2 regions of the Nonomuraea sp. LP-02 genome follow, and region 2 is predicted to be linked to the other one. Evidence: riboswitches for the same ligand, from Rfam matches in the RefSeq annotation. Region 2 holds a riboswitch; the other holds the start of a gene.
What was found. A riboswitch is a leader RNA that binds a small molecule or an ion and turns the genes downstream of it on or off. The one in region 2 is predicted to bind cobalamin.

Region 1: it holds a riboswitch for cobalamin, as region 2 does, so the genes downstream of both, cobN (cobaltochelatase subunit CobN) here and SMD20_RS02520 (ribonucleoside-diphosphate reductase subunit alpha) in region 2, are expected to answer to the same signal.

The regions. Positions count from the first base shown of each region.
Region 1 is NZ_JAXCLK010000002.1:749,704-761,109, forward strand. It holds gene SMD20_RS46775 (amino acid ABC transporter ATP-binding protein) at 1-156, shown strand, start outside; gene SMD20_RS46780 (ABC transporter substrate-binding protein) at 176-1,144, shown strand; gene cobF (precorrin-6A synthase (deacetylating)) at 1,107-1,901, opposite strand; gene SMD20_RS46790 (pyridoxamine 5'-phosphate oxidase family protein) at 1,965-2,354, shown strand; gene cbiE (precorrin-6y C5,15-methyltransferase (decarboxylating) subunit CbiE) at 2,351-3,559, shown strand; gene cobM (precorrin-4 C(11)-methyltransferase) at 3,556-4,371, shown strand; gene SMD20_RS46805 (cobalt-precorrin-6A reductase) at 4,356-5,120, shown strand; gene cobJ (precorrin-3B C(17)-methyltransferase) at 5,111-6,592, opposite strand; gene SMD20_RS46815 (RNA-guided endonuclease InsQ/TnpB family protein) at 6,712-7,908, shown strand; gene SMD20_RS46820 (precorrin-8X methylmutase) at 7,949-8,569, opposite strand; gene cobG (precorrin-3B synthase) at 8,566-9,852, opposite strand; cobalamin riboswitch at 9,884-10,065, shown strand; gene cobN (cobaltochelatase subunit CobN) at 10,104-11,406, shown strand, end outside.
Region 2 is NZ_JAXCLK010000001.1:538,811-550,216, forward strand. It holds gene SMD20_RS02495 (N-acetylmuramoyl-L-alanine amidase) at 1-1,040, opposite strand, end outside; gene SMD20_RS02500 (hypothetical protein) at 1,213-1,488, shown strand; gene glmS (glutamine--fructose-6-phosphate transaminase (isomerizing)) at 1,512-3,332, shown strand; gene SMD20_RS02510 (SAM-dependent methyltransferase) at 3,402-4,187, shown strand; gene SMD20_RS02515 (Bug family tripartite tricarboxylate transporter substrate binding protein) at 4,305-5,276, shown strand; cobalamin riboswitch at 5,281-5,475, shown strand; gene SMD20_RS02520 (ribonucleoside-diphosphate reductase subunit alpha) at 5,568-7,751, shown strand; gene SMD20_RS02525 (ribonucleotide-diphosphate reductase subunit beta) at 7,784-8,779, shown strand; gene SMD20_RS02530 (mechanosensitive ion channel family protein) at 8,801-9,850, shown strand; gene SMD20_RS02535 (CoA-acylating methylmalonate-semialdehyde dehydrogenase) at 10,082-11,406, opposite strand, start outside.

The sequences.
Region 1 (11,406 bases), on a different contig from region 2:
ATCGTGGTCACCCACGAGATCGGGTTCGCCCGCGAGGCGGCCGACGCGGTGGCGTTCATGGACGCCGGCCGCGTCGTCGAGCTCGGCCCGCCCGCCCAGGTCCTCGACGCCCCCGTGCACGAGCGCACCCGCGCCTTCCTCGCCAAGGTCCTCTGACACCCCAAGGACGACAGACATGCGCGCATCGCCCCTGCCCCTCCTCCTCGCCGCCTCCGTCCTCGCCGCCTGCGGCGCCGAACCGGCACTCGACGCCCCGGCCGCCTCCGCCCCCGTGGTCTCCGGCAAGAAGATCAACCTGAGCCCGGAGCAGAACCGGGTGCGGACCGGGAAGGTCGCGGCCATCGCCGCCAAGGTGCCCAAGGAGATCGCCGCCGACGGCAAGCTCACCGTCGGCTTCAGCGCCAGCGGCTCGCCCCCGCTGGTGTCCCCGGCCACCGACGACACCACCCTCATCGGCGTCGAGACCGACCTCGCCCAGCTCGTCGCCGACGTGCTGGGCCTGGAGTTCACCCCGCAGTCCAGCTCCTGGGAGAACCTGTTCCTGGCCGCCAAGTCCAGCAAGTACGAGGCCGTCTTCAGCAACGTCACCGTCACCGAGGAACGCAAGGACACCTACGACTTCGCCACCTACCGCATCGACCAGCTCGCCTGGCAGGTGCCCGACAACAGCCCCATCAAGGCGATCAAGGGGCCCGCCGACATCGCCGGGCTGCGCGTGTCGGTCGGCTCCGGCACCAACCAGGAGAAGATCCTGCTCGACTGGGACAAGCAGAACCGCGCCGCCGGCCGCGAGCCGGTCGAGATCCTCTACTACGAGAAGTACGGCGACGTGCTGCTCGCCCTGAAGTCGGGCCGCGTGCAGGCGTACTTCGGCCCCAACCCGAACATCGCCTACAACATCGCCGTCAGCGGCGGCTCCCGCATCGTGGGCACGTTCTCGGGGGCGGGGCCGGACCTGCAGGGACTCATCGCGGCCATGACCAAGAAGGGCAACGGCCTGGTGCAGCCCCTGAACGAGGCCCTGAACACCGTCATCGGGAACGGCACGTACCAGCAGGTGCTGGAACGGTGGGGGCTGGCCAACGAGGCCATCCCGGAGTCGCAGATCAACCCGCCCGGCCTGCCCCGCCAGCCGGCCTCGTGAACGGTCCGCCTGACGGCATGCGGCGCAGCAGGTAGGTGTCCATGATCCAGCCCTTGCGGGCGCGGGCCTCGGCGCGCAGCTCGCGGATGCGGTCGCCGACCTCGGACACCGGCCCCGACACCAGGATCTCGTCCGGCGTGCCGAGGTAGGCGCCCCAGTAGATGTGGAAGTCGTCGAGCCCCGCGAACGAGCAGTGGGCGTCGAGCATGACCACCATGTCGTCGGCCGTGGGCCCGTGCTCGGCCAGGCGGCGGCCCGTGGTGAGGTGGGTGGGCCGGCCGACCTGGGTGAGGCCGACGCGGTGGCGGGCGGTGAGCGCGGCCACGCTGCTGATGCCGGGGACGACCTCGACGTCGAAGGCGACGTTCCCGCGCTGGAGGATCTCGTCGAGGATGGCGAGCGTGCTGTCGTAGACGGCCGGGTCGCCCCATACCAGGAAAGCGCCGGTCTCGCCGTCGGCCAGCTCGTCGCGGATGAGCGCCTCGCAGGCGAGCGCGCGGCGCGAGCGCCAGTCCTCGACGGCGGCGGTGTAGGCGGGGGAGTCGCGGTCGCGCTCCGGGTCGCGGGCCTCGGCGATCCGGTACGGCTCCCGCCCGTGCTCGGCGATGAGGTCGAGGCGGAGCTGGACCAGCTCGTGCTTGACCTCGCCCTTGTCGACGACGAAGAACACGTCCGTGGCGGCGATGGCCTTGACCGCCTGGAGGGTGAGATGGCCGGGGTCGCCCGCGCCGATCCCGATGACGAGGAGCCGCTTCATCCGCCAAAGTCTGCCAGATGGGCAGATATACGATATCCAGCGCACATCGCGTAGAGGAGAATCGTGAATCTGGCTGAGCAGGGCGACGCCTTCGCCGCCTTCTGGCAGGAGCGGCACCTGTGCACGCTCGCCACCGCCCGCCCCGACGGCCGTCCGCCGCACGTCGTGCCGGTGGGCGCGACGCTGGACCTGACCGCCGGCCTCGCCAGGGTGATCACCTCGGGCACCTCGTACAAGGCCAGGCTCATCGGCCCGGCGGGCGCGCCGGTCGCGCTCTGCCAGGTGGACGGCCGCCGCTGGTCGACGCTGGAGGGGCTGGCCGTGGTGCGGACCGAGCCTGAGCAGGTGGCCGAGGCGGAGCGCCGCTACGCCGCCCGGTACAAGCCGCCCCGGGTCAACCCGTCGCGGGTGGTCGTGGAGATCCAGGTGACGCGCGTGCTGGGCAACGTGTGATCACGGTCGTCGGGATCGGCGCCGACGGCTGGGACGGGCTGGCTCCGGCCTCGCGGCGGGCGGTGGAGGCGGCCGGCGTGCTCATGGGCGGCCCGCGGCAGCTCGGCCTCGTCCCCGGCTCGGCCGCCGAACGGGTGGCCTGGCCGTCCCCGCTGCTGCCCGCGCTGCCCGCGCTCCTCGACCGGTACGCCGGCCGCGAGGTGTGCGTGCTGGCCAGCGGCGACCCCATGTTCCACGGCATCGGCTCGACGCTGGTGCGGCTGCTCGGCGCGGAGCGCGTACGGGTGCTGCCGCACGTGTCGTCGCTGTCGCTGGCCTGCGCCCGGCTCGGCTGGCCGGTCGAGCAGGTGGAGGTCGTCAGCCTGGTCGGCCGCCCGCCCGCGGCGCTCGCCGCCGCGCTCGCGCCCGGCCGCCGGGTCGTCGTGCTCGGCGCGCGGCCCGACTCCCCGTCGGTGGTCGCCGGACTGCTCGTCGGGCACGGGTACGGCCCCAGCCCGATGACGGTCCTGTCGGACCTGGGCGCGCGCCAGGAGTCGCGGCTCCGGGGAACGGCGGAGGGCTGGACGGCCGCCGAGGTGTCCCCCCTGCACGTGATCGCCGTCGAGTGCGCCCCGGCCCCGGACGCGGAGCCGCTGAGCAGGGTGCCCGGGCTGCCGGACGGCGCGTACGAGCACGACGGGCAGCTCACCAAGCGGGAGGTCCGCGCCGTCAGCCTGTCCCGCCTGGCCCCCATGCCGGGCGAGCTGCTGTGGGACGTCGGCGCGGGCGCGGGCAGCATCGCCGTCGAATGGCTGCGCAGCCACCCGGCGTGCGCGGCCGTGGCGATCGAGAGCAGGCCCGACCGGGCCGCCGCCGTACGGCGCAACGCCGAGCGGCTCGGCGTGCCGTCGCTGCGCGTCGTGGAGGGCAAGGCGCCCGGGGCGCTGGACGGGCTGCCCGCGCCGGACGCGGTGTTCGTCGGCGGCGGCGCGACGGCGCCCGGCCTGCTGGAACGGTGCTGGTCGGCGCTGCGGCCGGGCGGCCGGCTGGTCGTCAACGCCGTCACCCTGGAGTCCGAGGCCGTCCTCGCGCACTGGTACGGCAGGCTCGGCGGCGACCTGGTACGGCTCGGCGTCCAGCGCGCCTCGCCGGTGGGCGGGTTCACCGGCTGGCGGGCGGCGATGCCGGTGACCGTGTGGTCGATCACGAGGAAGGACTCACCGTGACCGTGTACTTCGTCGGAGCCGGTCCCGGCGCCGCCGACCTGATCACGCTGCGCGGCCTGCGGCGGCTGGAGTCGTCGCCGGTCTGCCTGTACGCCGGCTCGCTGGTGCCGCGGGAGCTGCTCGACGCCTGCCCGCCGGGGGCGAGGCTGGTGGACACGGCCGATCTGACGCTCGACGAGATCGTCGCCGAGCTGGCCGCCGCCCACCGCGACGGGCTCGACGTGACCCGGCTGCACTCGGGCGACCCGTCGGTCTTCAGCGCCGTGGCCGAGCAGATGCGCAGGCTGGACGCGCTCGGTGTGCCGTACGAGGTGGTGCCGGGGGTTCCGGCGTTCGCGGCGGCGGCGGCCTCGCTCGGCCGCGAGCTGACCGTGCCTGGCGTCGGGCAGACGGTCATCCTCACCCGTACCTCCGCCCGCGCCACGCCGATGCCGGACGGCGAGGACCTCGGCACGCTCGGCGCGAGCCGCGCCACGATGGTGCTCCACCTGGCCGTCCAGCGGATCGACGCGGTGGTGGCCGAGCTGCTGCCGTCCTACGGGGAGGACTGCCCGGTGGCGGTGGTGGCGCGGGCGAGCCGGGCCGACGAGGTGATCCTGCGCGGGACGCTGGCCGACATCGCCGGGCAGGTCCACGAGGCCGGGATCCGGCGGACGGCCGTGATCGTCGTCGGGCGGGTGCTGGCGGCTACGCAGTTCCCGGGCAGCCATCTCTACAGCGCGGCGAGGGACAGAGCGGCGAGGGATGGCGCGGCCGGGGACAGCGCGGTGAAGGACGGCGCGGCCGGGGACGGCGCGTGCGACGGGTCCTGATCCTGGGGGGCACCGCCGAGGCCCGCGCCCTGGCCGCCGAACTGGCCGCCGATCCCGCGCTGCGCGTCGTGTCATCGCTGGCCGGACGGGTCAGCAACCCGCGGCTGCCGGTGGGCGAGGTGCGCGAGGGCGGGTTCGGCGGCGCGGAAGGGCTGGCCGCCTGGCTGACGCGCGAGCGGGTCGACGTGCTGGTGGACGCGACCCATCCGTTCGCCGAGCGGATGACGGCCTCGGCGGCCGCGGCCTCGGCGGCGACCGGCGTGCCGCTGCTGGCGCTGCGGCGTCCGGGCTGGCAGGAAGGGCCGGGCGACGACTGGCTGCGGGTCGGCTCCCTGCGGGCGGCGGCCGACCTGCTGGTCAGCGGCGACTGGAGGGCCGGCGCCCCGGCGCCTGGTGTGGTGCGGGTGTTCCTCACCACCGGCCGCCGCAGCCTGCCGGTCTTCGCGCCGCTGCCGGGCGTGTGGCTGCTGGCCAGATCGGTGGACCCGCCCGAGCCGCCCGTCCCCGCGAACGCGTACGTCCTGCTCGACCGGGGGCCCTACACCGTGGAGGGCGAGCGCGCCCTGATCCGTGAGCACCATCTGGACGTGCTGGTGACCAAGGACAGCGGCGGCCGCATGACCACGGCCAAGCTCGTCGCTGCCCGCGAGGCAGGACTGCCGGTGATCATGGTGGACCGGCCGCCGCCGCCCGCGGGGGTCCGTACGGTGGACAGCGTGGCGGCGGCGGTGGCCTGGGTTCAGGGGTAGCGGCGCGGGGTGTAGACGACGCCCCCGTTGACGCGGGTCGTGGAGGAGCCGACGATCAGCAGGCAGCGCATGTCCACCTGGCCGGGGTCCAGCTCGCCGAGCGTGGTGACGGTGACGCTCTCCTCCGGGCCGCCGACGTCCCTGCCGATCACCACGGGGGTGTCCGGCGTCCGGTGCTCCAGCAGCAGGTCCCGGGCGGCGGCGACCTGCCACGTACGGCTGCGCGAGGCCGGGTTGTAGATCGCCAGCACCAGGTCGGCCCGCGCGGCGGCGCTCAGCCGGTCGGCCACCACCTCCCACGGCTTCAGCAGGTCGGACAGCGACAGCACGCAGTAGTCGTGGCCCAGCGGCGCGCCCGCCCTGGCCGCCACCGCCTGGGCGGCGGTCAGCCCGGGGACGACCCGTACCGGCACGCCGGGGAAGTCGGCGGCGGCTTCGAGCACGGCGCTGGCCATGGCGAACACGCCAGGATCGCCGGACGACACGACCGCCACGCGGGCCCCGTCGCGGGCCAGCTCCAGCGCGTGCCTGGCCCGCTCCGCCTCGACCCGGTTGTCCGTGCGGTGGCGGCGCTGGCGCGGGTTCGGGGCGACGCGGTCCACGTACGGGCCGTACCCGACGAGGTCGGTCGCGGCGGCCAGCGCCTCCTGCGCCTCCGGCGTCAGCCACGGCCGCCCGGCCGGGCCCAGCCCGACCACGGCCACCTCGCCCCGCCCCTCCGCCGCCGCCGCCGGACGCTCCGGGACGAAAGTGCGCTCGGCCGGGCTGGTGAGCAGGGCCAGCGAGAAGTACGGGACGCCGCTCGGGTCCACGTCCTTGAGCGGCGCGACCCGCTCGGCGCCCATGGTGGCGCGCTCGACGTACCAGGCGTCGTCGAGCCGTCCCGCCTCGGCCAGCGCGTCGCGGACCTTGCCGAAGGTGCGGCCCAGCTTGAGCACGGCGGCGGAGTCGGTGTCGCGCAGCCGCTCGGCCAGCACCGGGGCCGGCAACGTGCCCGGCAGCACGGTCAGCACCTCGTCCCGCTCCACCAGCGGACGCCCGAGCACGGCGGAGGCGGCGCTGACCGAGGTGACGCCGGGCACGACCTCGGCCGGGTAGCGGTGGGCGAGGCGTTTGTGCATGTGCATGTAGGAGCCGTAGAACAGCGGGTCGCCCTCGGCCAGCACCACCACCGTCCGGCCCGCGTCCAGATGGGCGGCCAGCCGCTCGGCGCAGTCGGCGTAGAAGTCGTCGAGCGCGCCCTGGTATCCGCCCGGGTGGTCGGTGGTCTCCGTGGTCAGCGGATAGAGCAGCAGCTCCTCGATCTGGCCCTCGCGCATGTACGGCAGCGCGATCGAACGGGCGATGCTGCGGCCGTGCCGGGCGGCGTGGTAGGCGATCACGTCGGCCTCGCCGATCAGCCGGGCCGTCTTGACCGTGACCAGCTCGGGGTCGCCGGGACCGAGGCCGACCCCGTACAGGCGTCCTGTCAACGTCGTCACCTGGCATCTACAGCGTGGAGGCCCGGCCCTTCAGGGCGGGGAGGAATCGCGGACCGGTCGGGCACTTCTGTCTCCCGGTTTTGTCGGCGGTGATCGGTAGGTTGATCGGCGTGTCCCGCTACCGGCTCCAGCCCTCGCCTGCCCAGGAGCAGGTGTTGCTGGAGCATTGCGGGCACGCCCGCTACGTGTGGAACCTCGCCGTCGAGCAGCACTCGCATTGGAAGCCGGGCCGCAGGAACGCTCCCGGTTTCGCCGAGCAGTGCCGCCAGTTGACCGCGGCGCGGGCGGACAACGCGTGGCTGCGCGCCGGGTCGGTCGTCGTCCAGCAGCAGGCCTTGAAGGACTTCGCGCAGGCCATGGCGAACTTCTCCGGCAAGACCCACAAGCGTCCGGCGTGGCGCAGGCGGGGGCGGGGCGAAGGGTTCCGGATCGTCGCCGTCAAGGCTGGTGACGTGCGCCGTCTTTCGCGCCACGTCGGCGAGGTGAGGATCCCGAAGGTGGGCTGGGTGCGGTTGCGCTGGTCGCGCGCCGTCCCGGAGGGCGTGAAGTCCTACCGGGTCACGCGCGATGCGGCGGGCCGCTGGCATGTGGCCTTCGCCGCGATCCCCGAGCCGGTGCCCGCGCCCGGCACGGGCGAGGTGGCAGGCGTGGACCGTGGTGTCGCCGTGAGCGCCGCCCTGTCCACGGGCGAGCTGCTGAACGCTCCCGGCCTGCGCGACGGTGAGAAGGCCCGCCTGCTGCGGCTGCTGCGCAGGCTGGCCCGCGCCGAGCGGGGGTCGAGCCGGCGCGGCAGGGTGAAGGCCGCCATCGCCAAGGTGCGGGCGCGTGAGGCCGACCGGCGCAAGGACTGGGTGGAGAAGACCTCGACCGGCCTGGCCCGCCGGTTCGACGTGATCGCCGTCGAAGACCTGAAGATCTCCAATATGACCCGCTCGGCCAGGGGGACGCTCGAAGCGCCGGGCCGTAACGTCCGGCAGAAGGCCGGGCTGAACCGGGGCATCCTCGCCGCCGGGTGGGGCCGGCTCGTGGAACGGCTGGAGCACAAGGCTCCCGGTCGCGTCCGGAAGATCAACCCGCGTTACACGTCGCAGACCTGCAACGCCTGCGGGCACCGCGCGGCCGAGTCGAGAGAGAGCCAATCTCGATTCCGCTGCGTCGCCTGCGGGCATCAGGCGCACGCCGACGTCAACGCGGCCGAGAACCTCCGAGACACGGCGGCAGGGCATGCCGTTGCTGCGCGGGGAGGCTTGCCGCTGGGCGGGCCTGTGAACCGCGAACCTCAACGTGACCTCCTCCTCGTGGGGTAGTTGCCGTTGGAATCCCCCCGCCTCCAGGCGGGGGAGGATGTCAATCCGTATCGTCCGCGATGGCGTTGACCGCCGCCGCCGTCATCGCACTGCCGCCGCGGCGGCCGTGCACCACCAGGTACTCCAGGTCGCTGCCGGCCAGCGCCTGCTTGGACTCGGCCGCGCCGATGAAGCCGACCGGGATGCCGAGCACGGCCGCAGGGCGTCCCGCGCCCTCGGCGACCAGCTCCAGGAGACGGAACAGCGCGGTCGGCGCGTTGCCGATCGCCACCACCGCGCCCTCCAGGCGGTCGCGCCACAGCTCAAGGGCAGCGGCGCTGCGGGTGGTGCCGAGCCGTTCGGCCAGCTCGGGCACGCGCGGGTCGCCGAGCGTGCAGAGCACCTCGTTGCCGGCGGGCAGCCTGCGCCTGGTCACACCCGAGGCGACCATCATGGCGTCGCACAGCACGGGCGCGCCGCCGCGCAGCGCCTCGCGGGCCCGGACGACCACCCCGGGCGACCAGGCCAGGTCGGTGACGAGGTCGGTCATGCCGCAGGCGTGGATCATGCGCACCGCCACCTGGGCCACCTCGGGCGGCAGGCCCGTGAGGTCGGTCTCGGCGCGGATGGTCGCGAACGAGCGCCGGTAGATCTCGGCGCCGTCGCGGATGTAGTCGGTCACGGGTGGCGTTCCTCGTATCCGTTGGTGGTCGCGATCAGCTGGACGACCGGGCCGCGCGGCAGGCCGCAGCGGCGCTCGCAGCCCGCCCAGTGGACGGGCGTGGCGGGGGCGCGGTCCAGGCTCTCCACCCAGTGCCGGGCGTCCGCCCGCACGTCGGCGAGGGCCTTGGCGCAGCCGGGACGGCCGGCGCAGGCGGTGACGCCGGCCCAGGGGGAGGCCGGGTCGGTGACGAGTCCCATGGCGTCGAGCGCCTTCTCGGCCCGGTCCGCCTCGGCGGGGGAGAGATCGGGCAGGACGACGGTCCGCCAGGGCGTCAACCGCACGGCGTGACCGGTGTCCGCGAGGGCCAGGACTTGGGCGGACGTCAACCGGCCGAGCGGCACGACAGCCTCGACCGCCACCCGGCCATCCCGCTGCGCGATCCGCCCCGCGACCGGCCTGCCTGCGCCGGTCGACGGGAGGCGCCCGGGGCCGGGCAGGCGCCCGGCCGAGGCCGAGTCGGGCGGGCGGCGAGTGGGAGCTGGGATGGGCGGGTTCGCGTCGCCGGGCAGGCGGGCCGGGTCCGGGACAGGCGGAGCGGCGCCGCCGCGCAGGCGGGCGGCGATCCTTGCCGGGCCGTCGTCCAGCTCCCGGATGCGCCAGGCTCGGCCATCGCCGGAGGGCAGCTCGTCGAGAAACGCCTCGGCGGCGTCGATCATGAGCGCGATCGCCGCGTCGGGCCCGGCGGTCAGCCCGGTGTCCGTTCCGGCGAGCAGCAACCGCCCGCCCGCAGCGTCCGAGACGTCCGCGCCGAGCGCCGACGCAGCGTACGTGACGTCCGCGCCGAGCCCGGCGACGTCCCCCGTGCCGTCGTCCAGGGCGAACAGGAACCGCCCCGGTAAGCCGGCCAGCCGTGGCCGTGCGCACAGGGCCCGGTCGAGGGCGGCGGCCATCGCCAGCACGTCTAGCAGCCCGTCCGGGCCGCGTCCGCTCAGCGGCGAGGCCACGATGTTGCGGACCCGCTCGTGCGCGGGCGACGGCAGCAGCCCGGCCGCCGCGATCCGCCGGGCGAAGACCTCCGGCGAGCGCAGGCCCCGCACCTGGACGTTCGCCCGCGACGTGAGCTCGATCACGTCCGCTCCCAGCTCGGCCGCGCAGGCGGCGAGCACGCGGAGCTGCGCGGCCGACACCGCGCCGCCGGGAAGGCGCACGCGGGCGAGCGGGCCGTCGGCGGCCTCGTGCACCTGCAGCGCCCCCGGACAGGCATCGGGACGCGTACGTCCGGGAAATTCACCTACGGGCACGAAGGGATCGTAACGCCACTTCTGGGGCGGGTCGCTCCTGCCGTAAGCTTCGGCGTAGGCGATGGCAAAGGGAGGAAGCCGGTGCGAATCCGGCGCGGTCCCGCCACTGTGACCGGGGAGCGAACCCCACCACGAGGCCACTGCCCGGCGACGGGCGGGAAGGCCGGGGTGAGCGTCGATCCGGGAGCCAGGAGACTCCTGCCGTCGCAACACCCGCGACCGGGGCGAGGACCCCGAGGGAGGAACGCGCCGTGCCTGGCGACAGCCGTACCGTCCTGCTGCTCTCCACCTCCGACACCGACCTGCTGAGCGCTCGCGCCTGCGGCGCGGACTACCGTCTGGGCAATCCGGCCCGGCTGACCGCCGAGGACGTCCCCGGCCTGACGGAGGGGACCGACCTCGTCGTGGTCCGCCTGCTGGGCGGGCGGCGGGCCTGGGAGGAAGGGCTGGACGCGCTGCTGGCCGGGCCGCGCCCCGTGGTGGTGCTGGGCGGGGAGCAGGCGCCCGACGCCGAGCTGATGGAGCTGTCCACGGTCAGCGGCGGGGTGTGCGCCGAGGCGCACGCCTACCTGGCCCACGGCGGGCCGGCCAACCTGGCGCAGTTGCACGCGTTCCTGTCCGACACCGTCCTGCTGACCGGGCACGGGTTCGAGCCGCCCGCCCCCGCGCCCACCTGGGGAAGGCTGGAACGCCCTGCCCGCTCCACCGGCGGTCCCGTGGTGGGGGTGCTCTACTACCGGGCGCACCACATGGCGGGCAACACCGCGTTCGTCGAGACGCTGTGCGCCGCCGTCGAGGACGCGGGCGGGCAGGCGCTGCCGATCTTCTGCTCGTCGCTGCGCGCGGCCGAGCCGGAGCTGCTCGACACGCTGCGTGCGGCGGACGCGCTGGTCGTCACGGTGCTGGCGGCGGGCGGCTCCCGTCCGGCCACCGCCGGCGCGGGCGGCGACGACGAGGCATGGGACGTCGGCGCGCTGGCCGGGCTCGACGTGCCGATCCTGCAGGGGCTCTGCCTGACCACCACCCGCCAGGCGTGGGAGGAGAACGACGACGGCCTGTCACCGCTGGACGCCGCCTCCCAGGTGGCGATCCCGGAGTTCGACGGGCGGATCATCACGGTGCCGTTCTCGTTCAAGGAGATCGACCCCGACGGGCTGACCGTCTACGTCGCCGACCCCGAACGGGCCGCCCGGGTGGCGGGCATCGCGGTGCGCCACGGCCGGCTGCGGCACACGCCGCCCGCCGAGCGGCGGCTGGTCGTGATGCTGTCGGCGTACCCGACCAAGCATTCCCGCGTCGGCAACGCCGTCGGGCTGGACACCCCCGCGAGCACCGTACGGCTGCTGGCCCGGCTCGCCGAGGCCGGCTACGACCTGGGCGACGGCTTCCCCGGCGTGGCCGAGCAGGACGGCGACGCGCTCATCCACGCGCTGATCGCCGCCGGAGGCCAGGACCAGGACTGGCTGACCGAGGAGCACCTGGCGGGCAACCCGGTCCGCATCTCCGCCGCCTCCTACGAGCAGTGGTACCGCACCCTGCCCGCGGAGCTGCGGG
Region 2 (11,406 bases):
CGGATCGTGTAGTGCCAGCTCACGTACTTGGGGTCGCGGACCATGGTCGGGATGCCCCCGTAGCCGCCCTCGGTGTCGTGGATGACGATGTAGTCGACGTGCCGGGTCTTGAACAGGCGGTCGTGGTTGCCGTAGTCCTTGCCGCCCTTCTTGCCGAAGCGCTTGTGCGCGGCCGGCATCCACTCGCAGGCCAGGCTCGCGGGGCACTCTGCGGAGGAGGAGCGGCCCGAGGCCGCGGTCACCTCGGCCGGGTCGTACGGCTCGGCGACGTCGTCCTCCATCGGGACCTCGGCGTGGTCGTACTGGTCAGGGAAGAACTCGGGGTAGGCCTCGTCGTACGGGGGGTCGGACCGTACGCGCAGGCCGGGCACCGGATCGAGGCGCACCACCTGCCCGTCGTCGGTGCGCCGCACCATGCCCTCCCTCATCACCGCGAACACCTCGTCGGCGAACTGCCGCGCCGCGGCCGGGTCGTCGGCGCCGGAGAAGCGGGCGACGGCGTCGTACCAGCCGGCCAGGCCGGGGTTCGCATCGCTGCTCGCATCGGTGCTCGGGGTGTCGTGGTAGGAGGCGAGCAGGGCGGCGCCGGCGCGGATGTTGGCGGCCGGGTCGTCGCGCAGCCGGGCGGGCGTGACGCCGATGAGCCGCCCGGCCTCGGGCAGCGTCGTGTGCGCCGGCTTCGCGGCGGCGCTCAGCGGGGACAGCATGTGCACCGGCCGGGGCGGCATCGGCCGGGACTCGTCGCCGCGGGCGTCCCCGAGCGCGTCCCCGACGGTGAGGGCGCCGGCGGGGAGGGCGTCCACGAGGTGCATCGGCCCGTAGCCGCCTGCGGTGCTGGGCCGCCCCTCGTGCGCGTCCCACCGCGAGCCCAGGTACGCCACCCCCAGCAGCACGCTCTGCGGCACCCCGAACTCGCGCGCCGCCGCGGCGAACTCGCCCTGCCGACCGGCCGGGACCTCCCGGACGGGCGACAGCGTGGGCCCCGCCACGGGCGCGAGGCCGGCGAGCAGCGAGATCGGCCAGGCCAGCCAGAAGTGCATGTCCATCCCCCTGAAGCGCGTCACGGCGTGACTACGCTTCGTAGTCTTCCCAGGAAAGGGCTGGGTCAGACGGGGCTCCTGTTACTGGTGGGACTTGAGGAAGAGTTAATTCCTGCCCGATATCGGGCAGGATGTTGGCGTGTCTCGTTCCAGATGCGTAGTGTCCTCCTCTGTGTCCACGGCACGGCATCCCTACGAGGACCTCATCGCCCACCTCATCCGGACGAGCGCGCTCGGCCCGGGAGAGGCGGCGCGCGTCGTCGCCGACGTGCTGGCCTACTTCTCCGAGACGGCCGAGGAGTACGTCCGGCGCCGCCACGGCGAGCTCAAGGCGCGCGGCCACACCAACGACGAGATCTTCCCCAGGATCGCCGCCGAGTTACGCGGCCGCCGGGTGGCCGCGCCCGAGCTGTCACTGCGGCAGCTCCGCAGGATCGTCTACGGATAACCAGAAACGCAGAGGAGACCTCGATGTGCGGAATCGTGGCCTATGTGGGCCCCAAGGACGCGGCGCCCATCCTGTTGGAGGGGCTGCAGCGGCTCGAGTACCGAGGCTATGACTCCGCCGGGCTCGTGGTGTCCAACAAAGGGCTGAAGCTCCGCAAGGTCAAGGGCAGGGTGGCCGACCTGGCCAAGGTCGTGCCGGCCAGGTTCAAGGGCGGGCTCGGCATCGGGCACACCCGCTGGGCCACGCACGGCGTCCCGAGCGACGAGAACGCCCACCCGCACCTGTCCGCCGACCAGCGCATCGCGGTCGTGCACAACGGCATCATCGAGAACGCCGCCGAGCTGCGCGCCAAGCTGGTCGCCGACGGCGTCGAGTTCGCCTCCGAGACCGACACCGAGGTGCTGGCCCACCTGATCGCCCACGCCGTGGACGAGAACGACACCCTGGAGGAGGCGGTCAGGAAGACGCTGAAGAGCATCGTCGGCACGTACGGCATCGCGGTCATCGACGCCGAGCGCCCCGGCGAGGTGGTCGTGGCCCGCAACGGCAGCCCGATCGTGCTCGGCATCGGCGAGAAGGAGATGTTCGCCGCCTCCGACGTCGCCGCCCTGATCCGCTACACCCGCCAGGTCGTGCACCTGGAGGACGGCGAGCTGGCGGTGATCAAGGCCGACGGCTTCCACACCTTCTCCAGCGACGCCCGCGAGACGGCCAAGGAGCCGCTGACCGTCGACTGGGACGCCGGCCACTACGACACCGGCGGCTACGAGCACTACCTGCTCAAGGAGATCTCCGAGCAGCCCGAGACGATCACCAGGACGATGTCCGGCCGGCTCGACGAGCGCTTCCACGTCGCGCACCTCGGCGGGCTCAACATGGACGCCCGCGAGACCCGCTCGTTCCGCCGGGTGAAGATCATCGGTTGCGGATCGGCGTACTACTCGGGACAGATCGGCGCGCAGCTCATCGAGGAGCTGGCGCGCATCCCCGCCGACGCCGAGCCGGCCAGCGAGTTCCGCTACCGCAACCCGGTCGTCGACCCCGACACGCTCTACGTCGCGATCAGCCAGTCCGGCGAGACCTACGACACGCTGGCCGCCGTCCAGGAGCTCAAGCGCAAGGGCGGCCGGGTCATCGGCATCGTCAACGCCGTGGGCAGCGCCATCGCCCGCGAGGTGGACGGCGGCATCTACCTGCACGCCGGGCCCGAGGTCTCGGTCGCCTCGACCAAGGCGTTCACCTCCACGGCGGTCGCCTTCGCGCTGCTCGCGCTGCACCTCGGCCGGGTGCGCGACCTGTCGCCGGCCGACGGGCGGCGCATCGTGGAGGGCCTGCGCCGGCTGCCCGGCCAGATCGCCGACATCCTCACCCAGGGCGACAAGATCGCCGAGCTGGCCCGCAAGTACGCCGGCCACCCGAGCATGATGTTCGTCGGGCGGGTGCGCGGCTACCCGGTGGCCAGGGAGGGCGCGCAGAAGCTCAAGGAGATCTCGTACGTGCACGCCGAGGCGTACCCGGCGAGCGAGCTCAAGCACGGCCCGCTCGCGCTGATCGGCCCCGAGATGCCGACGGTCGCGATCGTCCCCGACGACGAGCTGCTGGACAAGAACCTCACCACGCTCGGCGAGATCCGCACCCGCGGCGGCCAGGTGCTCATGGTCGGCCACCGGGAGCCGGACACCAACCTGGCCGACGACGTCATCGTGATCCCGAAGAACGAGGTCGAGCTGGACCCGATCCTGCTCACCATCCCGCTCCAGCTCCTCGCCTACCACGCCGCGGTCGCGCTGGACCGGGACGTCGACAAGCCGCGCAATCTAGCCAAGAGCGTTACTGTTGAGTAATTGACTCCAATTAAGCCACATTTCGCTCTGGGTAGTGTTATCTGGGCCCGGACGGCATAAATTCGATACGTGCGGCAGTTCGACCAGCAACGGCCCAATCTCGCACGCATGTACGACTACATGCTCGGCGGGACGGACAACTTCGCGGTCGACCGCCTGGCCATCGAGCAGCTCGCCGAGCTGGTCCCGGAGGCGGTCCCGCTGGCCCGCGCGAACCGGGCCTTCCTGCAGCGTGCCGTGCGCTACGTCGCCGCCGCCGGGATCGACCAGTTCATCGACCTGGGCAGCGGGCTGCCCACCCAGGGCAGCGCGCACGAGGTGGCGCCCGGCGCCCGGGTCGTCTACGTCGACCACGACCCCGTCGTGGCCGCCCACGCCAAGGCCCTGCTCACGAACGTGGGCAGGGCCGTCTGCGTCGAGGCCGACCTGCTGGACGCCGACGACGTGCTGGCCAAGGCCGGTGACTTCCTCGACCTGGACCGGCCGGTCGCCGTCCTGCTGGTGTCGATCCTGCACTTCCTGCCCGACTCCGCCCAGCCGGGGCGGGCCGTGGCCCGGCTGCGCGAGCGGGTCGTCCCCGGCAGCTTCCTGGTGATCAGCCACGCCACCACGATGGGGCGGCTGGGGGACGAGGAGGTCCCCCGCGGCTACCGGGGCTCGTCCGGGGGCGGGGGAGCGGACCGGCGGCCGTCGGAGATCCGGCGTTTCTTCGGCGAGTTCTCCCTTGATCCGCCCGGACTGGTGCAGGCCGTCGACTGGCGGCCGGACCGGCCGAAACTCGTGGGCGATTGGACGCTGCCGTCGTCGCTCATGGCGGGCGTGGCCCGGAAAATCGATCTTTCCACTCCAGCGTAAAAAGCGACATTTCACCAAATTTCGGCTGGTGGGATCTGTCGCCTATATGTGTATCTCTGCGTAATGTGTGAATAACTGTAGGTAAGGGGGATTCGCGGAGCTTCGGGGGAGAGGCACATGCGCCGTCGAGAGTTCCTGGCAAGCCTGCTGGCCGCGTCCGGCGCGGCGTTGACCGGAGCGGCGCTGAGTGGCTGCGGCGCCCGGCAGGTCACCGGCGGCCCCGGCCGGTCGGGGCTGCGGGCGCGGTTCGTCATCGACCCGGCATCCCGCCGCTGGAGCGAGGTCGGGCGGGCGCTCGCCGGCGCGGCCCGCGCCGCGGGGTACGAGACCGGCACCGGCACCAAGGTCACCGTGAGCGGCCTGTCCGCGATGACCGCCGCCGAGCTCAACAACGGCCAGACCCTGCTCGACCTGGCCACCCCTCTCGCCCGGCTGGCCGGCGACGTCGAGGTCGTGGTCGTGCCGGGCGACTCCCGCTTCAAGGACTTCGAGGGCTTCGCCGCCCAGTTGCTGGCCCGGCCCGGTGCGACGCCGCTGGCCGGCGGCCCGCAGGGCGCGCCCGACCACCTGCTGTTCGGCCTGATCGCCAAGGGCATCGGCGCCGACGCCCGGCAGGTCGACTACACCGGCTATCCCGGCAGCCAGGAGGTCGTGACCGCCCTGCTGTCCGGCAAGGCCGCGGCGGCCACCGGGGCGCTCGCCGACTGGCGGGACGGCCTCGCCCGCGGCCGGCTCCGGGCGCTCGCGGTCTCGTGCGCCCAGCGGGTGCCCGAGGTGGACGCGCCGACGCTGCTGGAGTCCGGCGTACGGGTCGACTTCACCGACTGGACCGCCGCCTTCGGCCCCGACGAGATGCCGGACGAGAGCCGCGAGGCGGCCGTGCGCATGTGCGAGGAGGCGACCTCCTCCACCGGCTGGCTGGCCGCCTGCCGTGCCGCCGGCTGGGTCTCGATCCCGCTCGGCGGCGACGACTTCGTGCTCTGGCTGTCCTCCGAGGTCGAGCGCACCCGGGCCGTCCTCCATGACCTGGGGCTGATCAACTCGGCGCGAGCCACAACCTGTAGGGGTAGTTGCGGGAAGGGCCACTAGATGTAGGATCCAGGTCGTCGCTGGTTCGCCCCTCGGGGCGGAGTGAAAGGGAACCCGGTGCGATTCCGGGGCTGCCCCGCAGCGGTGAGCGGGAACGACCGCCGTCATGAGCACTGGAGTGATCCGGGAAGCGACGGCCAGTAGGAGCCGATGAGGCGCGCCCGCGAGCCCGAAGACCTGCCCGCGACGTGACCGTCCATGGCCCCGAGGGAGGGCAGGCGGGGCGACGCGGCCTGCCCGCGTGGCTCTCACGTGCCCTTCCCCGGGAATGAGCTCGCGAGGAGAGAGCACGTGACGCAGACTGTCGAGGCCGCCAGGCACCTGGACGCGGCCGGTCGCCGGCTGGCCATCGAGGAGGCCGCCGCCCGGGTGATCACGGACCCGGAGAACTCCCGGGTCGCCGCCAGGCTGCTGGCCGAGGAGATCGCCGAGGAGGCGGCCGCGCAGGGGGTCCGCGCCTTCTCCGAGTCGGTGGCCGCGTGCCACGCGGCCGGGCTGCTCCAGGACCGGCTGGCCGCGTTCGTCGCCGAGCACGCCGCCGAGCTGGACGCCCTCGTCGATCCGGCGGCCGACGACCGTTTCGAGTATTTCGGCCTGCGCACCGTGCACGACCGTTACCTGCTGCGCCATCCCGAGACCCGGGCGGTGCTGGAGCGGCCGCAGCACTTCTTCCTGCGCGTCGCCTGCGGGCTCGCGGAGACCGTGGCGGAGGCGGCCGAGCTGTACGGGCTGATGTCGACGTTGTCGTACCTGCCCAGCTCGCCCACGCTGTTCAACTCCGGCAGCCGGCGCCCGCAGCTGTCGTCGTGCTTCCTGCTCGACTCGCCGCGCGACGAGCTGGAGGCCATCTACGAGCGCTACGGCCAGGTCGCCCGCCTGTCCAAGTACGCCGGCGGCATCGGCATCTCCTGGACCAGGGTCCGCTCGCGCGGCTCGCTGATCCGCGGCACCAACGGCCACTCCAACGGCATCGTCCCCTGGCTGCGCACCCTCGACGCCTCGGTGGCGGCGGTCAACCAGGGCGGCCGGCGCAAGGGCGCGGCCTGCGTCTACCTGGAGACCTGGCACGCCGACATCGAGGAGTTCCTGGAGCTGCGCGACAACACCGGCGAGGACGCCCGCCGCACCCACAACCTCAACCTGGCCAACTGGGTGCCGGACGAGTTCATGCGCCGGGTCGAGGCGGACGAGGTCTGGTCCCTGTTCGACCCGAAGGAGACGCCCGACCTCACCGACCTGTACGGCGAGGAGTTCACCGCCGCCTACCGCGCGTACGAGGCGGCCGGCCGCTTCGTCCGGCAGATCCCCGCCCGCACCCTCTACGGCCGGATGATGCGCACCCTCGCCCAGACCGGCAACGGCTGGATGACCTTCAAGGACGCCGCCAACCGCACCTCCAACCAGACCGCCCGCCCCGGCAACGTCATCCACCTGTCGAACCTGTGCACCGAGATCCTGGAGGTCACCAGCGACGGCGAGACCGCCGTCTGCAACCTGGGCTCGGTCAACCTGGCCGCCCATCTGACAGCGGACGACCTGGACTGGGAACGGCTGCGCGGCACCGTCCGCACCGCCGTGCGCTTCCTCGACCGGACCATCGACCTCGGCTTCTACCCGACGCCCGAGGCCGAGGCGGCCAACCGGCGCTGGCGGCCCATCGGGCTCGGCGTCATGGGGCTCGCCGACGTGTTCTTCGCGCTGCGGCTGCCGTTCGACTCGCCGCGGGCGCTCGAGCTGTCCACCAGGATCGCCGAGGAGATCGCGCTCACCGCGTACGACACCTCGGCCGACCTGGCCGCCGAGCGTGGCCGGCACCCCTCCTACGCCGACACCCGCGCGGCCGGCGGCGTGCTGCACCCCGACCACTACCTGCCGGCCACGCCCCGCTGGGAGGCGGTGCGCGCCAAGATCGCGCGGACCGGGTTGCGCAACTCCCTCATGGTCGCGATCGCGCCGACCGCGACCATCGCCTCCATCGCCGGCTGCTACGAGTGCATCGAGCCGCAGGTGTCCAACGTGTTCAAGCGCGAGACCCTGTCCGGCGAGTTCCTCCAGGTCAACCGCTATCTGGTGGCCGACCTGCGGGCGCGCGGGCTGTGGACGCAGGAGATGCGCGACGCGATCAAGCGCGCCGACGGCTCGGTCCAGGACGTGCCCGGCATCCCCGACGACCTGAAGACGCTCTACCGCACCGCCTGGGAGCTGCCGCAGAAGGCGCTCATCGACCTCGCCGCGGCCCGCCAGCCGTACATCGACCAGTCGCAGTCGCTCAACCTCTTCATGGCTTCGCCGACCATCGGCAAGCTCTCCTCGATGTACGCCTACGCCTGGAAGAAGGGCCTCAAGACCACCTACTACCTGCGCTCGCGCCCCGCGACCCGCATCGCCCAGACCACCGTGGCCGCCGCGCCGGCGCCCGTGGACGCGATCGCGTGCTCGCTGGAGAACCCCGAGACGTGCGAAGCCTGCCAGTAGTAGCCCCCTCCCGACGCAAGGAGCCCCACCTCATGCTGCTCGACCCCGGAATGGACCTCACCCTGCGCCCCATGCGCTATCCGGACTTCTACGAGCGCTACCGCGCCGCCATCCGCAACACCTGGACCGTCGAGGAGGTGGACCTGCACAGCGACGTCGCCGACCTGGCGCGGATGACGCCGCAGGAGCGGCACCTGATCAACCGGCTGGTCGCCTTCTTCGCGACCGGCGACTCGATCGTGGCCAACAACCTCGTGCTCAACCTCTACCAGCACGTCAACGCCCCCGAGGCGCGGCTCTACCTGAGCCGGCAGCTCTTCGAGGAGGCGGTGCACGTGCAGTTCTACCTGACGCTGCTGGACACGTACCTGCCGGATCCCGACGAGCGGGTCAAGGCGTTCGCCGCGGTCGATCACATCCCGTCCATCAGGGACAAGGCCGAGTTCTGCTTCCGGTGGATCGACTCGATCGGCGGGCTCGACCGGCTGGAGGACGCCGGTCAGCGCCGGCAGTTCCTGCTCAACCTCATCTGCTTCGCCGCCTGCATCGAGGGCCTGTTCTTCTACGGCGCGTTCGCCTACGTCTACTGGTTCCGCTCCCGCGGCCTGCTCGGCGGCCTGGCCACCGGGACGAACTGGGTGTTCCGCGACGAGTCCATGCACATGGAGTTCGCCTTCAGCGTGGTCGACACCGTGCGCGCCGAGGAGCCGTCGCTCTTCGACGACGAGCTGGGCAAGCAGGTGACCGCCATGCTGGAGGAGGCGGTCGCCGCCGAGCTGGCCTTCGCCGAGGACCTGTGCGGCGAGGGCATGCCGGGCATGGGCGTGGACCAGATGCGCCAGTACCTCGAGTACGTCGCCGACCAGCGGCTGACCCGGCTCGGCCTGCCCCGCAGGTACGGCTCGGCCAACCCCTTCGCGTTCATGGAGCTCCAGGACGTGCAGGAGCTGGCGAACTTCTTCGAAAGGCGTGTTTCCGCTTACCAGGTGGCGGTTGAGGGCAATGTGAGCTTCGACGAGACGTTCTAGGATTTTTTGGGGGGCAAGAGCGTGCAGTCTCCGGCGGACTGGCCGATCCTCGTGTTCTCGGTGGTCGGGTCCATCCTCCTGGTCGAAGTGGTCCGGCGGGTGCTCCGCAGGATCGGGCGCAAATGGGCGCTCGCCCAGCACCTCGCGGAGCGCTGCACGTGGCCGGCGTTCGCGGTGGCCGCCGTGGTGGCGACCAACGTGGTGTTCGGGGTGGGCATCCTCGGCGAGTCGGGCCAGCAGCGGGCCCTCGCCGAAGGCGTGGACCGGGTGCTGGGGCTGCTCACCATCGCCGCGGTCACCTGGCTGATCGTGCAGGCCTCGTACGCGCTGACGGACGTCGTCCTCGACCGGCTGGTGCAGATCGAGGGCGAGCGCAACCGGCGGGCGCGGCGCATCATGACCCAGATCGCGCTGGTCCGCCGCATCGCCGCCGCGGTCATCGTCGTGATCGCGGTCGGCGCGATGCTCTTCTCCTTCCCCGGCGTGCGCGCGCTCGGCGCCGGCCTGCTGGCCTCGGCCGGCATCGCCGGCGCCGTCGTCGGCATCGCCGCCCAGCCCACGATCGGCAACGTGCTCGCCGGGCTGCAGCTCGCCTTCAGCGACGCGCTCCGGCTGGACGACGTGGTGGTGGTCGAGGAGGAGTGGGGGCGGATCGAGGAGCTGACGCTCACGTACGTGGTGCTGCGGCTGTGGGACGAGCGGCGGCTCGTGCTGCCGGTCAGCTACTTCACCCAGAACCCGTTCGAGAACTGGACCCGGCACGGCAGCCGCGTGCTGGCCGCGGTCCAGCTGCGGGTGGACTGGTCGGTGCCGGTCAAGCGGCTGCGCGAGGCGCTGTACGAGTTCCTCCAGGGCAACCCGCTGTGGGACCAGAAGGACTGGACGCTGCAGGTCACCGACGTGCTGCCCAACGGGCTGGTCGAGCTGCGCTGCCTGATGAGCGCCGCCGACTCGCCGTCGGCGTGGGACCTCAAGTGCGACGTGCGCGAGTTCCTGGTCGACTACGTGCGCGACAACCATCCGGAGGCGCTGCCCCGCTTCCGCGTCGAGAGCGCGGGGCTGCCCGGATAACTGGCCGGATAAATGGCCGGATAAATGGATGGCCCTCTGCCGATCATCCGCTTACCGTGGTGAATGTCCGGCAGCGAACCTCTTGATCTTCCTTCGCGGCGGCCCTGAAAGAAGAGGGCCGCGGGCCGCGGCCTGGCCGACGGGATTGGCGCCCCCCGGCCGGACCCCGCCCACACCCCGGGCCGGCTCACGCCGGCCGAGCCCGGGGTCCACGCCTCACCGGCGGGCGGGCTACGCGTTCGTGGGGAAGCCCAGGTTCACGCCGCCGTGCGAGGGGTCGGGCCAGCGGGAGGTGACCACCTTGCCGCGGGTGTAGAAGTGCACGCCCTCGGTGCCGTGCACGTGCGTGTCGCCGAAGAGCGACGCCTTCCAGCCGCCGAAGCTGTAGAAGGCCATCGGCACCGGGATCGGCACGTTGACGCCGACCATGCCGACCTCGACCTCGCTCTGGAAGCGCCGGGCCGCGCCGCCGTCGTTGGTGAAGATCGTCGTGCCGTTGCCGTACTCGCAGTCGTTGATGACCTGCAGCCCCTCCTCGTACGAGGACACCCGCACGACGGACAGGACCGGGCCGAAGATCTCGTCCACGTGCGTCCGCGAGCCGACGGGCACGTGGTCGAGCAGGGTCGGGCCCAGCCAGAAGCCCGGCGTCTCCGCGGCCCTGCCACCGCCGAGCACGAGGGCGTCGCGGCCGTCGACCACGAGCGTGGCGCCCTCCTGAACGCCCAGGTCCAGGTAGGAGGCCACCTTGTCCCTGTGCGCCCGGGTGACCAGCGGCCCCATCTCCGACTTCGGGTCGTCGCCCGGCCCGACCACCAGCCGCTCGACCCGTTCGACGATCTTCCGTACCAGCTCGTCGCCGATCGGCTCCACCGCCAGCACCACCGAGATCGCCATGCACCGCTCACCCGCCGAGCCGAAGCCCGCGGACACGGCGGCGTCGGCGACCAGGTCGAGATCGGCGTCGGGCAGCACCAGCATGTGGTTCTTGGCCCCGCCGAGCGCCTGCACCCGCTTGCCGTGCGCGCCGCCGCGCTCGTAGACGTACCTGGCGATCGGGGTGGAACCGACGAACGACACCGCCCGCACCCCGGGGTGTTCGAGCAGCCGATCCACGGCGACCTTGTCGCCCTGCACGACGTTGAACACGCCGTCGGGCAGCCCCGCCTCCTGCCACAGCCGCGCCATCAGCAGCGACGCCGACGGATCGCGTTCCGACGGCTTCAGGACGAACGTGTTCCCGCACGCGATCGCGATCGGGAACATCCACATCGGCACCATGACCGGGAAGTTGAACGGCGTGATCCCCGCCACCACGCCCAGCGGCTGACGCATCGACCAGGAGTCGACCCGGGTCGAGACGCCCTCGGAGAAGGCGCCCTTGAGCAGGTGCGGAATCCCGCACGCGAAATCCAGCACCTCCAGCCCGCGAGCCACCTCGCCCAGCGCGTCCGAGTGCACCTTGCCGTGCTCGGCCGAGATCAGCGCGGCCAGCTCGTCACGGTGGGCCTCCATCAGCTCGCGGTAGCGGAACAACACCCGGGCCCGCTTGACCA